One region of the Nocardia sp. A7 genome, then DNA from elsewhere that is predicted to be linked to it. Evidence: riboswitches for the same ligand, from Rfam matches in the RefSeq annotation. Region 1 holds a riboswitch; each other region holds the start of a gene.
What was found. A riboswitch is a leader RNA that binds a small molecule or an ion and turns the genes downstream of it on or off. The one in region 1 is predicted to bind S-adenosylmethionine.
Positions count from the first base shown of each region.

Region 1 (3,580 bases):
CGACCGGGCCGCGCTTGATCCAGCCGGTCACGTAGGTAGCGGGCATGAATCGAGCGTTGCCTTCAGCGGTGTCGTCGGAGATCACGCGACCGGCCTCATTGGGAACGGTGCCCGCCTGATCGTCGAACGGCAGCTGGGTGACGTTCTGCGAGAGGTAACCGACGGCGCGGTACACGGCCTGGATGTCCCAGTCGGTGAAATTGCCGGTGCCCTTGACATTGCCGGTGCCGTCGAGCTGGGTGCGCTCGGTCTTCAGGCCGACGACCTTGCCGTCTGCGCCGAGGATCTCCGAGGGGGACTCGAAGAAGTGCAGGAACAGCTTGTGCGGGCGGTCGCCGTGATCGCGAATGGCCCACTGCTCCAAGGTGTTGGCGACCATGTCGACCTGCTTGGAGTTACGACGCGCGGCTTCGGAGCCCTCGTCGTAGTCGATGTCCTCGGGGTTGACGATGACCTCGATCGTCGGCGAGTGATCCAGTTCGCGCAGCTCGAGGGGCGTGAACTTGGCCTGCGCGGGGCCGCGGCGGCCGAAGACGTGGACCTCGACGGCCTTGTTGGCCTTGAGTCCTTCGTAGACGTTCGGCGGGATCTCGGTCGCCAGCAGTTCGTCACCGGTCTTGGCCAGCACACGCGCGACGTCGAGGGCGACGTTGCCGACACCGAGGACCGCGACCTTCTCGGCCTCGAGGGGCCAGGAGCGCGGGACGTCGGGGTGGCCGTCGTACCAGGACACGAAGTCGGCGGCACCGTAGGAACCGTCGAGTTCGATACCGGGGATCGCGAGTGCGCGGTCGGCGTTGGCGCCGGTGGAGAAGATGACCGCGTCGTAGAACTGGCGCAGGTCGTCGAGGGTGATGTCGGTGCCGTAGTCGATGTTGCCGAGCAGGCGGACCTGTTCCTTGTCGAGGACCTTGTGCAGGGCGGTGATGATGCCCTTGATGCGCGGGTGGTCGGGGGCGACGCCGTAGCGGATCAGGCCGAAGGGCGCGGGCATGCGCTCGTAGAGGTCGATGCTCACGTCGGCATCGGACTTCATCAACGCGTCGGCGGCGTAGATACCGGCCGGTCCCGCACCCACGATCGCGATGCGAAGTGGGCGAGTCGCTGCAAGCTGTTCGGTCATTTCTACGCGCACCCTTTGGTCGAGAACTGATTTGACGGCGTCAACTTAGCTTAGGCTAAGTCGGACATCCGCTTAGTGGCAGCTGCCATCGACGTCGGCAGCCGACCGCGATCAAGGCGATTCTAGCTGCGGCGTTGCGGCCACCCGGCGCGCGGTGTAGCTGCCCGCGCGGGTCTGTCAGGATTACAGCATGAACGAGGAGCAAACAGGCTCGGATGACCAGCCCGTAGTGGTGGATCAGACCGACAAGCGTTCCATCGTCCCGTTCGTCGCGGCCGCGGTGATCGCGATCATCGTGCTCATCGGCATCGTGGCGGGCGGATTGCTCTCACCCGCTGAGAAAAATGTCACAGAGGCCGACCGTCTCGCAGCCGCCGTCACCAACTATATCGACGCCCGCTCGCGCAGCGACCTCCGTCCGCCTGCGGGCGTGGCCTGCCCAGGCTTCAACGAAGAGTCCTCAGGCCTCGGCGAACAGCTCGGTGGCCCGAAATCCACTGTCACGATCGACGGCAAGGGTTTCGTGAACGCGACTGTCAACGGCGACCGCGCCAAGATCGACGCGACCGTGGTGGTCAACGGCAACCCGTCGACGTTCAACTGGAAACTGACCCGCGTCGACAGCGCGTGGTTGGTGTGCACCTTCTGAATCGTTTGACACGATGACCGGTGCCGAGGCAATCTCAGATCGCAAGGTCATGAGTGCCAGCGTCAAGCCCCGGCTCGCTGGTCGGCAACCCTCCTCCGCGGTGGGGTGCTCCGGGTGACGACCTGGCCGTGTGTTCCGGAGTTCCGGCACGGCAAGAGCGGATTCACGCAGGAGGATCGACATGACTTACGCCGGCGATATCACCCCTGAGAAGGCGTGGGAGCTGCTCACCGAGCATCCCGGCGCCGTGTTGGTCGACGTGCGCACCGAAGGCGAGTGGGCACACATCGGCATTCCCGACACCAGCTCCATCGAACGCCCGGCCCATTTCATCGAATGGGTCGACGGCACCGGCACGCGTAACCCGGAGTTCGGTGTGCAGCTCGAGAAGGCACTCGCCGGTCGCCCCGACGACGCACCGGTGGTGTTCCTTTGTCGCTCCGGTCAGCGTTCCGCGCACGCGGCGAACCTGGCGACGGCGGCGGGCGTGGCACCGTCCTACAACGTGCTCGACGGATTCGAAGGTGGCCCCGACGCGTTCGGTCAGCGCGGTAGTACCGGTTGGCGCGCGGTCGGCCTGCCGTGGCGTCAGGCATAAGGAGAAAAGCATGATCACCGGTGGTTCGTTCGACAAGCCACTGCCCGAAGGCGTCGGTCCCGCCACGCTCGGCGTGCGTGGCGGCCTGCGCCGTTCCGGCTTCGACGAGACGTCCGAGGCGCTGTATCTGACCTCGGGTTTCGTCTACGAGAGCGCCGAGGCCGCCGAGGCCGCGTTCACCGGCGACGTCGAGCACTTCGTCTACTCCCGCTTCGGCAACCCGACCGTGGCGATGTTCGAGGAGCGCATCCGCCTGCTCGACGGTGCCGAGGCGGCCTTCGCGACCGCGTCCGGCATGTCCGCGGTGTTCACCGCCCTCGGCGCGCTGCTGCAGGCAGGCGATCGACTCGTGGCCGCCCGCAGCCTGTTCGGCTCCTGTTTCGTGGTCTGCAACGAGATCCTCCCGCGCTGGGGCATCGAAACCGTCTTCGTCGACGGTGACGACCTCGACCAGTGGGAGCAGGCCCTCTCCGTCCCCACGCAGGCAGTCTTCTTCGAGACCCCAGCCAACCCGATGCAGACCCTCGTCGACGTCCGTAAGGTCACCGAGCTCGCCCACGCCGCGGGCGCGAAGGTGGTGCTGGACAACGTCTTCGCCACCCCGTTGCTCCAGCGCGGCTTCGAACTCGGCGCCGACGTGGTCGTCTACTCCGGCACCAAGCACATCGACGGCCAGGGCCGCGTTCTCGGCGGCGCGATCCTCGGCGCCAAGGACTACATCGACGGCCCCGTCAAAACCCTGATGCGCCACACGGGTCCGGCCCTGAGCCCCTTCAACGCGTGGACCTTGCTCAAGGGCCTGGAAACCATGCCGTTGCGCGTGCGCCACTCCACCGAATCGGCGCTGAAAGTGGCCGAGTTCCTGGAGACCAGCACATCGGTCGACTGGGTGAAATACCCCTTCCTGCAATCACATCCGCAACACGCACTGGCCACCGAGCAGATGACCGGCGGCGGCACAGTCGTCACCTTCGCCCTCAACGGCGACGACGGCAAGAAGCGTGCCTTCGAGGTACTGAACCGCCTGCGCATCATCGACATCTCCAACAACCTCGGCGACGCCAAAACCATGATCACCCACCCCGCCACCACCACCCACCGAGCCATGGGCCCGGAAGGGCGCGCGTCAATCGGCTTGTCCGACGGGGTAGTTCGCATCTCGGTCGGCCTGGAAGACCTCGAAGATCTCCTCGGCGACCTCGACCACGCC
Region 1 covers NZ_JAJPWE010000001.1:1,777,138-1,780,717, reverse strand. Annotated here, with positions in the region: gene ACLJPD_RS08060 (FAD-dependent oxidoreductase) at 1-1,123, opposite strand, end outside; gene ACLJPD_RS08055 (hypothetical protein) at 1,314-1,772, shown strand; SAM riboswitch class IV at 1,818-1,936, shown strand; gene ACLJPD_RS08050 (rhodanese-like domain-containing protein) at 1,954-2,370, shown strand; gene ACLJPD_RS08045 (O-succinylhomoserine sulfhydrylase) at 2,381-3,580, shown strand, end outside.

Region 2 (3,580 bases), on a different contig from region 1:
CCGCGCGGCGTCGCGGGCGTGATCGAGCCCGTCACGGTCTGTGTGCCCGCCCGCGACGAAGCCGAGCGCCTACCCGCGCTGATCGGCGACCTGCGCGCCCAGACCGGCGTCCCCCGCCTGAACGTGCTGATCCTCGACGACGCCTCCACCGACGGCACCTACGACGTCGCACTGGCCGCGATCGCCGGCGACGAGCGCTTCACCGTGCTCCGTTCCGCCGCCAACCCCGCTCCCGGCTGGACCGGCAAAGCCGCCGCGTGCGCCCGCCTGGCCGCCCGCACCGACGCGGCCGCCCTGGTGTTCATCGACGCGGATGTGCGCCTGGCTCCCCATGCGATCGCCGCGGCGGTCACCGAATTGCGTCGGCGCGAAGCGGGTTTGGTTTCGGTCTGGCCGATGCAGGAAGCGGGTTCGACCACCGAATACCTGGTCCAGCCGCTGCTCGCCTGGTCATGGGCCTCGACCCTGCCCGTCGGCCCCGCCAACCACAGCCTGCGCCCGTCCACCGCCGTCGCGTGCGGGCAGTTCCTGGCCGTCGACGTCGAGGCCTACCGTGCCGCAGGCGGCCACGGGGCCGTAGCCGCCAGTGCCACCGAAGATCTGGACCTGGCGCGGGCGGTGCGTCGAGCAGGCCACCGCACCGCCCTGGTCACCGCAGGGCAGGCCGCGAGCACCCGCATGTACACCGGCACCACCGAACTCACCGACGGATACACCCGTTGGCTCTGGTCGGCTTTCGGCGGCCGCCGCGACACCGGTGCCGCCATCGGAATCCTTGCTGCCCTTGCCTATTGGATCCCCCCACTGGCCGCCCTCTGCGGTCGCGGCCGCACCCGCCGCGCAGGCATCCTCGGCTACCTGGCGGCCATCACCAGCCGCCTCACCGCCCGCACCATCGAAACCCGCCGCCGCCCAACGAGTTCCGACCTCATCTCAGCCCTGGCCCACCCCGTGGCTGTAGCCAACTATCTGACCCTGTGGACCCGCTCCCACCACCGCCACCGGACCGGCCGCCTCCGGTGGAAACAACGGCCTCTGATCACTCCCGACGACCCCGTCGCCCGCCGCGCCTGAGGACTGTTCCCGGTCGGCCGACGCTCCAGGACTCAGTCGACCTCGGTGATGCCGACGGTGGGAAAGAAGAAGCAGGAGCGGCCCGCGTTGTCGGTGGTGCCGAAGACCGCAGCCAACACGGTCCCGCGGCCGGTGTCGACGGGGACCGCGCGCACCCCGCCGACGGGGATGGCGGCGAAGAGGAAGTCGCGGATGGCGGTTTCGGCGAGGGGGCGCAGTTCGGCGGGGACCTCGGGCGGCACCATGGCGCGCACGATGTCGGCGATCGGGCCCATCGAGGCCATGCCACCGCGGCCGGTGCTGATATTGAGCCAGGCCACCTGCATGCCGGAGGTCTTCGTGGCGGCGGTGTCGGGGGCCAGGCCGTAGGGCAAGAAGGTGAACAGGGTTTGGCCGGACTTCACGGCGGAGAGGTCGAGACCGGGGATCGGGAGGGTGTTCGCCGGCCACGGGCCCGGCACCGCGCCCGCGACGGCGGGGACAAGGCCCGCGCCGTCACCGGTGCAGTTCGCGGCGACCGTGGGGTAGAGGAACGGCTGGATGCCCATGGCTTTCAGCGTCTCGACGACCGTTTGGTAGGCGCCGAGGAGATCGCCCGGTCCTGCGGCGGGCGTGGCGTTCGGGGCGTCCCTGGTAACGGCGGGCGCCACCGGCGCGACCGGTTCGGCGGCGGCGAGTGGCGCGGCCAGCAGCAGCGCGGCGGCGCAGGCCGTCAGCGCGGTCAGTGTGGTGGAACGGCGCGGCACGATCACGACGTACTCCTCATCGACGCAGAGAAAGCCGACGCTACCGCGCGCAGTGGGTGAATCCCGGCAGGTGAGGTTACCGACCGTTCGGCGCGTCGCCAACTCGCAGCGAATCCACCGAGCACGCCGAACCCGGGCAATTATGCCGGTGCCTCCGGCCGGTTCCAAGCTCTGCGCTCACGCTGATTTCTACCGTTGTGCGCGGTCACACCTGTGCCACATGCTGATTCAGCTCGGGCCCAACCGCCAGGGCACAACCATCCAGAGCGACCGAGAGACCTGGCTCTACGACGTCGCAGCAACCCGCCCGCTCGAGGGTGTGGGTGCTTCTGCCGGGATCGATGGAGGAGTTTCGTGTTGACCGTGGGATATCGCCGCCGACATATCGACCAGTGCCGGGTGACCGCAACGGCCTGTCGGGCCTGAGCGCCGCCAGATCGTGAGCCCGTAGCTGGCCGGGTGGAGGTCACTGTGCCTCGTTCCACTGTTTTCGCGAAGGACTCCCATGACCGCGTCCGCCGTCTCCGACGCCGAGACCGCCCCGCCGGGCGACGCGCCGCCCACTGCGCCACTGTCCGACGACCTTCCCCGGATCGCCGGCTCGCGGCACCCGTGGCGGTGGGTCGTCGCGGCGATCGCGCTGCTGCTGGTGGCCCAGTTCACGCACGGTCTGATCACCAATCCCGGCTGGGACTGGGGCACTTTCGCCCAGTACTTCACCGCGAAATCGGTGCTGGCCGCGCTGCGAGTGACGATCGAGCTGACCCTGTGGGGCACCGTCCTCGGATTCGCGATCGGCACGCTACTGGCCATCGGGCGGGTGTCGAACAATCCCGTGCTGCGGGTGATCGCCTGGACCTACATCTGGGCATTCCGTTCGATCCCACTGATCGTGCAGCTGCTGTTCTGGTTCAACATCGCCTACCTGTATCCCCGCCTGTCCGTTGGTGTTCCGTTCGGGCCTGCGTTCTTCGATTTCGAAGTCAACGGCGTCATCAGCGGTTTCACCGCGGCGGTGATCGGCCTGGCCCTTCATCAGGCCGCGTATTCAGCCGAACTGATCAGGGCGGGGTTACTCGCCGTCGACAGTGGTCAGCTGGAAGCGGCTGCGGCGCTCGGGATTCCGCGCTGGCGGCAGTTCCGCACGATCGTGTTGCCGCAGGCGATGCGCTCGATTCTGCCGAACGCCGCCAATGAGGTGATCAGCCTGTTCAAGGGCACCTCGATCGTGTCGGTCATGGCGATCGCCGAGCTGTTCTACCAGGTCCAGGTGATCTTCGGCCGCAACGGCCGGGTGGTGCCGCTGCTGATGGTGGCCACAGCCTGGTACATCGTGCTCACCACCGCGCTGACGATCGTCCAGTTCTACGTCGAACGTCACTATGCCAAGGGCGCGCAGCGCGAGTTGCCGCCGACACCGTGGCAGCGGGTCCGCGCCAAGGTCTCCGAGATCGCCGTCGCACCCCGAGGAGCCACCCGATGACCCCAGCGGTGCAGGCGAGGGGAATTCGCAAGTCCTACAACGGCACCGAAGTGCTGCGTGGCGTCGACCTGGCGGTGCGTACCGGCGAGGTCGTCGCGTTGATCGGCCCGTCCGGCTCGGGCAAGTCCACCTTGCTGCGGGTGCTCAACCACCTCGAGGCACAGGACGCGGGCACCGTGCACGTCGACGGTGCGCTGATCGGCTACCGGCAGCGCGGCAACACCCTGCGCCCGCTACCCGACCACGCGGTGCGCGCCCAGCGCAGCCAGATCGGCTT
Region 2 covers NZ_JAJPWE010000006.1:147,568-151,147, reverse strand. Annotated here, with positions in the region: gene ACLJPD_RS29565 (glycosyltransferase family 2 protein) at 1-1,074, shown strand, start outside; gene ACLJPD_RS29560 (hypothetical protein) at 1,107-1,826, opposite strand; SAM riboswitch class I at 2,075-2,168, shown strand; gene ACLJPD_RS29555 (amino acid ABC transporter permease) at 2,326-3,303, shown strand; gene ACLJPD_RS29550 (amino acid ABC transporter ATP-binding protein) at 3,300-3,580, shown strand, end outside.
Region 2: it holds a riboswitch for S-adenosylmethionine, as region 1 does, so the genes downstream of both, ACLJPD_RS29555 (amino acid ABC transporter permease) here and ACLJPD_RS08050 (rhodanese-like domain-containing protein) in region 1, are expected to answer to the same signal.

Region 3 (3,580 bases), on a different contig from region 1:
GCGGTAGTGCCGGGTGACCGTGCCGTGCGCGGCCTCGGCCTCACAGGTCTTGCCGTCCGGGGTGAGCAGCACCGAGGTCATCAGGCCGAGCGAACCGAAGCCCTGGGCCACGGTGTCGGACTGCACGTCGCCGTCGTAGTTCTTGCAGGCCCAGACGTAACCGCCCTCCCATTTCATGGAGGAGGCGACCATGTCGTCGATCAGGCGGTGCTCGTAGGTGAGGCCCGCCGCGTCGAACTCGGCCTTGAACTCGGCGTCGAAGACTTCCTGGAAGGTGTCTTTGAACATGCCGTCGTAGGCCTTGAGAATGGTGTTCTTCGTGGAGAGGTACACCGGGTAGTTCTGCTGCAGGCCGTAGTTGAACGAGGCCCGCGCGAAGTCTTCGATCGACTTCTTGAAGTTGTACATACCCATGACGACGCCGCCGTCTTCGGGCATCTTCACGACCTCGTGGATGATCGGCTCGCTGCCGTCCTCCGGGGTGAAGGTCAGCGTGACGGTGCCCGCCTCGTAGACCTTGAAGTCGGTGGCGCGATACTGGTCGCCGAAGGCGTGACGGCCGATGATGATCGGCTTGGTCCAGCCGGGCACCAGGCGGGGCACGTTGGAGATGATGATCGGCGCGCGGAAGATGGTGCCACCCAGAATGTTTCGGATGGTGCCGTTGGGCGAGCGCCACATCTTCTTGAGACCGAATTCCTTCACCCGATCTTCGTCCGGGGTGATGGTGGCGCACTTGACGCCGACGCCGTGCTTCTTGATGGCATTGGCCGCGTCGACGGTGACCTGGTCGTCAGTCTTGTCGCGGTACTCGATGCCGAGGTCGTAGTACTCGAGATTCACGTCGAGATAGGGATGAACCAGCTTGTCCTTGATGAACTGCCAGATGATCCGGGTCATCTCGTCGCCGTCGAGTTCTACAACGGTGCCTTCAACCTTGATCTTGGACATGGATCTTCGTGTCCTCCTCGGTGGGTGCCCTTATTGCACGGCTAGGCGAACACGCTTGTGAGCGGACCCCAGCAGTTCCAACAGACAACGTATATGCCCCGCGTTGTCTGCGGGACGTGTGGTGCAAACAAGACGAGCGTACTGCTGTCCCCCACCTCACCGCGACGGCAGGCCCCACTGTGCGGGACTGATCGGAGCTATCCCGCCGCTCCTGCCCCGCGGCACCCAATCGGGCCCTGACCGGCTACTGAGCAGTAACACGGCGGCGCTCGCACCCCCACAACGGCGGCGCGGGCCCGGACGACCAGTTCAGACCGCGACCGGATCACGACACATCCGCGACGCGCGACGACACGCCGAGGCCTGCCACACCGCCGACGGAGTGATCTTCGGCGGGAAATGCGGGGGAAGTTTCCGCGGGAGAGAGATCTCCGGTTAACATGACGACAAGGTCATGAGTACCAGCGCCAAGCCCCGGCTCGCTGGTCGGCAACCCTCCAGCTGCGGTGGGGTGCTCCGGGTGATGACCGGGCTCTCGAAAGTCGAGAGCAAGCGCGCATTGCAGGAGGCCCCCATGTGTTGTTACCCGTCGATCCGACCCAGTTGACGAGATCCCCCGGCTGACACCCCTCTGGAGCACGACATGACCGACTCTTCCCTGCCCGAGAACTGGTCCTTCGAGACCAAGCAGGTCCACGCGGGCCAGGCCCCCGACGCCGCCACCGGCGCGCGGGCACTGCCGATCTACCAGACCACCTCCTACGCATTCCGCGACACCGATCACGCCGCCGCGCTGTTCGGTCTCGCCGAACCGGGCAACATCTACACCCGGATCATGAACCCCACCCAGGACGCGGTGGAGCAGCGCGTAGCCGCCCTCGAAGGTGGTGTCGCGGCACTGCTGCTGGCCTCGGGCCAGGCCGCGGAGACCTACGCCATCCTGAACCTGGCAAGCGCGGGCGACCACATCGTGTCCAGCCCGCACCTCTACGGCGGCACCTACAACCTCTTCCACTACTCGCTGCCCAAGTTGGGCATCACGGTCTCGTTCGTCGAGGATCCCGATGACCTCGCGCAGTGGGCAGCGGCGATCGGGCCCAACACCAAGGCGTTCTACGGCGAGACCATCGCCAACCCGAGCAGCGCGGTGTTCGACATTCCCGGCATCGCCGGTGTCGCGCACGCGAACGGCCTTCCGCTGATCGTCGACAACACCGTCGCCACCCCCTACCTGATCCAGCCGCTGGCCCACGGCGCCGACATCGTCGTGCATTCGGCGACGAAGTACCTGGGTGGGCACGGCACGGCCGTGGCGGGCGTGATCGTCGACGGCGGCACCTTCGACTGGACCGTGCGCGACGCCGACGGCAACGCGCGCTTCCCCGGTTTCACCGAGCCCGATCCCAGCTACCACGGTGCGGTGTTCGCCGATCTGGGTGCGCCCGCGTTCGCTTTGAAGGCGCGCGTGCAGTTGCTGCGCGATCTGGGCGCGGCGGTGTCGCCGTTCAACGCCTTCCTCATCGCCCAGGGCATCGAAACGCTCAGCTTGCGCGTCGAACGCCACGTCAGCAATGCCGAGACGGTCGCGAAGTTCGTCGCCGAGCAGCCGGGTGTCGACGCCGTGTTCTACGCGGGCCTCGAGTCCTCACCCTGGTACGCGCGGGCCAAGCAGCTGGCGCCAAAGGGCGTGGGCGCGATCGTGTCGTTCGAACTGGCAGGTGGTGTCGATGCGGGCAAGAAGTTCGTGGACGCGCTCAGCCTGCACAGCCATGTAGCTAACATCGGTGATGTGCGTTCTCTCGTGATCCACCCGGCGTCGACCACGCACTCGCAGTTGACGCCCGACGAGCAGTTGGCGGCCGGCGTCACTCCCGGCCTGGTCCGGCTCGCGGTGGGCATCGAGGGAATCGACGACATTCTGGCCGATCTGCGGGCCGGGTTCGCGGCGGCGACGACGTGACTGTGAGCACCGAATCGCCGATCGCCCGACCCGGAACCGGGGTGGCCCTGCTGCCACCGCCGGACGGGCGAGTCGGTCTGGTCGCCATCGGGGATGTGGCGCTGGAGAACGGCGCCGTGGTCGAGGATGTGCGGCTGGCGGTGCAACGCTGGGGCGAGCTCTCGCCCGCGCTGGACAATGTGGTGCTCGTCGAACACGCGCTCACCGGCGACTCCCATGTCGTCGGTGGGCCCGACGGGGCGCCCGGCTGGTGGGAAGGCATGGTCGGGCCCGGCGCGCCGATCGACACCGACGAGTGGTGCGTGATCGCCACCAATGTGCTCGGCGGCTGCAAGGGCAGTACCGGGCCTTCCTCTCTCGGGCCCGACGGAAAGCCTTGGGGCGCACGCTTTCCCGAGCTGACCATCCGCGATCAGGTCACCGCCGAGGCGCGGTTGTTCGACGTGCTCGGCATCGAGCGGCTCGGCGCGGTGGTCGGTGGCTCGATGGGTGGCATGCGGGTGCTCGAGTGGATGATCGGCCTGCCCGAGCGGGTTTCGGCCGCGCTCGTGCTGGCCGTCGGGGCCAGGGCCACCGCCGACCAGATCGGCACCCAGACCACCCAGATGGCCGTGATCACCGCCGATCCCGACTGGCAGGGCGGCAACTATCACGGCACCGGTCGCGCGC
Region 3 covers NZ_JAJPWE010000003.1:179,629-183,208, forward strand. Annotated here, with positions in the region: gene ACLJPD_RS18925 (NADP-dependent isocitrate dehydrogenase) at 1-951, opposite strand, end outside; SAM riboswitch class IV at 1,402-1,512, shown strand; gene ACLJPD_RS18930 (bifunctional o-acetylhomoserine/o-acetylserine sulfhydrylase) at 1,595-2,911, shown strand; gene ACLJPD_RS18935 (homoserine O-acetyltransferase) at 2,908-3,580, shown strand, end outside.
Region 3: it holds a riboswitch for S-adenosylmethionine, as region 1 does, so the genes downstream of both, ACLJPD_RS18930 (bifunctional o-acetylhomoserine/o-acetylserine sulfhydrylase) here and ACLJPD_RS08050 (rhodanese-like domain-containing protein) in region 1, are expected to answer to the same signal.

Region 4 (3,580 bases), on a different contig from region 1:
TCCGCGCCGCGAGCAACTGCAGATTGACGCGAGTCGTCGCCAGGAACAGCAGGGTGCTGGCCCGTGGTGTGCCGTGTTCCGGGGCGATCGCCACCGGCCTGCTGCCCAGTGGATCCAGCTGCATCGACGTGAGAAGTCTGGTGGGATAGCCACTTTTGGACAGGTACTGCGGATGCAGGGTGACCGCGGCGACGGTCTCGTCCTCCGGGCAGGCCGTTTTCGGCAACGAGTCGGCACTCGCGGTCGCTGCGCTCAACATCGGCGCGAGCCGGGCCCGCGCCTGCTCGACCGTGTACGGCGGCTGCGGCGAACCACCGGACCTGCTGGGGGAGATGGGCGTGGTCAGTCGCTCACCGAAGCCGATCAGAAATCGCGGTCCCGCCACCCGAAATCCCCCCAGCTGCCACGTTATTCCCGTCGATGTGTGAAGCCACGGATGGTGTCACGCGAGACCCCCGTGAGCGCACTGATCTGTCTCTGAGACAAGCCTGACACGCCCGTCAGCGTCTGTGCGAGCCGTAACCGATCCGTTTTGGGAAGTTCAGCTACTAGTCGTGCGGAATGCTCGGCCATCAAGCCGGGTAGTAGCTGGTCCTCCAGCACACAGCGCCTGCGCAACCGCAGCATGGTTCGCTCTATGTCGTTGAACGACAGCCCTTTCGACGCGAGCGCGACCGCATCTACCGCACCGTCGGGCAGCGGCTGGCCCGCGAACCGGCGGATCGCCTCGCAGCGTTGCTCCGCCTCGGGCAATGCGAACTCCACGCTCACCTCGAAGCGCCGCCACACGGCCGGATCAAGCAGGTCGGCGTGGTTGGTCGCGCCGATGACAAGGCCGCCGCCGGTCGGCCAGTCGTCGATCTGCTGCAGCAGCACCGTCACCAGGCGCTTCAGTTCGCCCACGTCGCGATCGTCGTCGCGGCGTTTGGCGATGGCGTCGAGCTCGTCGAGCAGCAGGACGCACGGCCGCTGCTTGGCGTAATCGATGGCGTGGCGCAGGTTGGTGCCGGTCTTGCCGAGCAGGCTGCTCATGATGGTCGCCAGGTCGAGAACCACCAGTGGCAAAGACAATTGGTGGGCCAGCCAAGCCGCTGCCATCGTCTTGCCGACACCGGGCGGACCCACGAACAGCAGGCTGCTCGCCGGGGTGAGATCGGCGGCGGCCAGCCGGTCGACCTGCTTGCGTTCGTCGACGATCTGGGTGAGCACGGCGTAGGTTTCGGCAGCCAGAATCGGTACTTCGGCGGTGGCGCCGGGCGCGGTCACCCGCAGCAGCGGCAGTCTGCTGTCCCCGTCGACCGGAATCGGCGTATCCACCTCCGCGCGTAGGGGATTGGCGCGCGTGGGGTTCTGTCGCAGCAGCGCGATCAACGCGTCGGCCAGCTCGGGACTGGCATGGCGGTGTCGCCGCGCGGCCCGCCGCACGAACATCGCGACATCCTGCTCACGCCCGGCCAACGCCAACCTGGCCAGGTGGACGAATTCGTCGGGCAGATCGGCGCTCACGTCCGCCGAAGTGGAGCTCAAGGCGTGTGACATGGTCTTCTTCCGATCATATGCGTGGACGGTTTTCGCTTCACTCGATCGTACGGCGTCCATCACGGGCAAAGTTCACCCCTTGTGTACCGGTTTGACATCGGACCCCACCCGCAGCGCCACATTGATCTGCCGAGCCCTCAGCGCAGCAATTCCCTTCGTCGGATGCTAGTTCCGCCACGCCGGGTCATGGGCGATTCCCTTCGCTTCGGGCGTGCCTCGAAAACGAGGGTGGTTGACAGGTCCGGCGGTCGTCTGCCACTCTCGTTGCAGGTCACGAGTACCAGCGTTCAGCCCCGGCTTGCTGGTCGGCAACCCTCCTCCGCGGTGGGGTGCTCCGGGTGACGACCAGGCTGACGTCCGAATTGGGCGCGGCAAGCGCGGGCCACCTCTTTTGAGCGGGTCCCTGAGCCGACGGGATTTCGTCATGACTGCTGTAATCGACCCCACCTGTGCCATCGCCGCTGTTTCCGGTGCTGACCTGCGGGTTCCGCTCGTTCAGGGCGGTACAAGCACCTACGCCAACTTCGACTACGCGGCGAGTGCGCCCGCGTTGAAGCAGGTCACCGACCGGATTTCGCAGTTGTTGCCGTTCTACGCCAGCGTGCATCGGGGTGCGGGGTACGCCTCACGCATCTCGACCGAGTGCTACGAGGCCTCGCGTGGTTCGGTTGCCCGGTTCCTCGATGCTGACGACGACCAGGTCGTGGTGTTCACGCGCAACACCACCGATTCACTGAACCTGCTGGCCGGGTGCGTGCCGGGGGAGACCGTGGTCCTCGATATCGAGCATCACGCGAACTTTTTGCCGTGGACCAAGCACGGTCGTCGGGTTGTTCGGGCCGCGAATACCGTCGAGGAGACGATTCAGCGCGTTGTGGCCGAGCTGTGCAGCAAGCCTGCCGCGCTGCTTGCGGTGACGGGGGCGTCCAATGTCACCGGTGAAGTGCTGCCGCTGGAACGCCTCGCGACCATCGCCCACCTGTGTGGTGCGCGCATCCTGGTCGATGCCGCTCAGCTGGCCCCACATCGACGGATCTCCCTGCGCGAGAGCGGGATCGACTACCTCGCGTTCTCCGGGCACAAGCTGTACGCCCCGTTCGGTTCGGGCGTGCTCGTCGGGCGGCGGGACTGGCTGGACCAGGGTGAGCCGTACCTCGCCGGTGGTGGTGCCGTGCGCGAGGTCGGTGTGACAGCGGTCGAATGGGCCTGCGCGCCCCAGCGGCACGAGGCCGGTTCGCCGAATGTGTTGGGCGCGGCCGCTATCGCCGCCGCCTGCGATGCGCTCGCCGCCATCGACCCCACCGAACTCGTTGCCCACGAACGCTTCCTGGCCGATCGGCTCCGCGACGGCCTGTCCGCGATCCCCGGCGTCGACCTGGTCAACATCTGGTCCGACAGCCCCGACTGCGTCGGCATCGTCGCCTTCACCATCGCCGACTACGCCCCCGGCCAGGTCGCCGCCTACCTCTCCGCCGAACACGCCATCGGCCTGCGTGACGGCCGCTTCTGCGCCCACCCCCTCCTCACCAGCCTCGGCCTCGACGCGGCCCTGCGAGCCAGCATCGGCCTCGGTACCACCGCCGCCGACGTAGACCGCCTGATCGAAGCGGTCACTACCCTGATCACCAACGGCCCCACCTGGACCTACGCCGCCACCGACGGCCACTGGAACCCCACCCCCGAAACCCGCCCCCTCACCACCTCTTCCCCTGAAGGCGCAGCCCCCTGCCTGATCGGCTGAACGATGACGCCGGTCTCAGGTGTCGAGGGCTGTCGGGCGGTGGTATTTGCCGTTGTAGTAGAGCAGTGGGGCTGCTGAGGGGGACTCTTCGGTTTGGTCGTGGACTCGGGTTACCAGGCCTACGGCCAGGGTGTGGTCGCCGAGGTCGATGAGTTTGTGGAGGGTGGTGCGGAGCCAGATGGGGGTGCCGTGCAGGACTGGTTCGCCGGTGTCGAGGGTGGTCCAGAGAGAGCGGTCGGTGAAGCGGTCGGCGGCGGTGCGGGAGAAGCGGTGGGCTAGGTGGTGTTGGTGTTCGCCCAG
Region 4 covers NZ_JAJPWE010000003.1:847,144-850,723, reverse strand. Annotated here, with positions in the region: gene ACLJPD_RS21840 (S8 family peptidase) at 1-385, opposite strand, end outside; gene ACLJPD_RS21835 (AAA family ATPase) at 409-1,527, opposite strand; SAM riboswitch class IV at 1,809-1,923, shown strand; gene ACLJPD_RS21830 (aminotransferase class V-fold PLP-dependent enzyme) at 1,964-3,280, shown strand; gene ACLJPD_RS21825 (flavin reductase family protein) at 3,296-3,580, opposite strand, start outside.
Region 4: it holds a riboswitch for S-adenosylmethionine, as region 1 does, so the genes downstream of both, ACLJPD_RS21830 (aminotransferase class V-fold PLP-dependent enzyme) here and ACLJPD_RS08050 (rhodanese-like domain-containing protein) in region 1, are expected to answer to the same signal.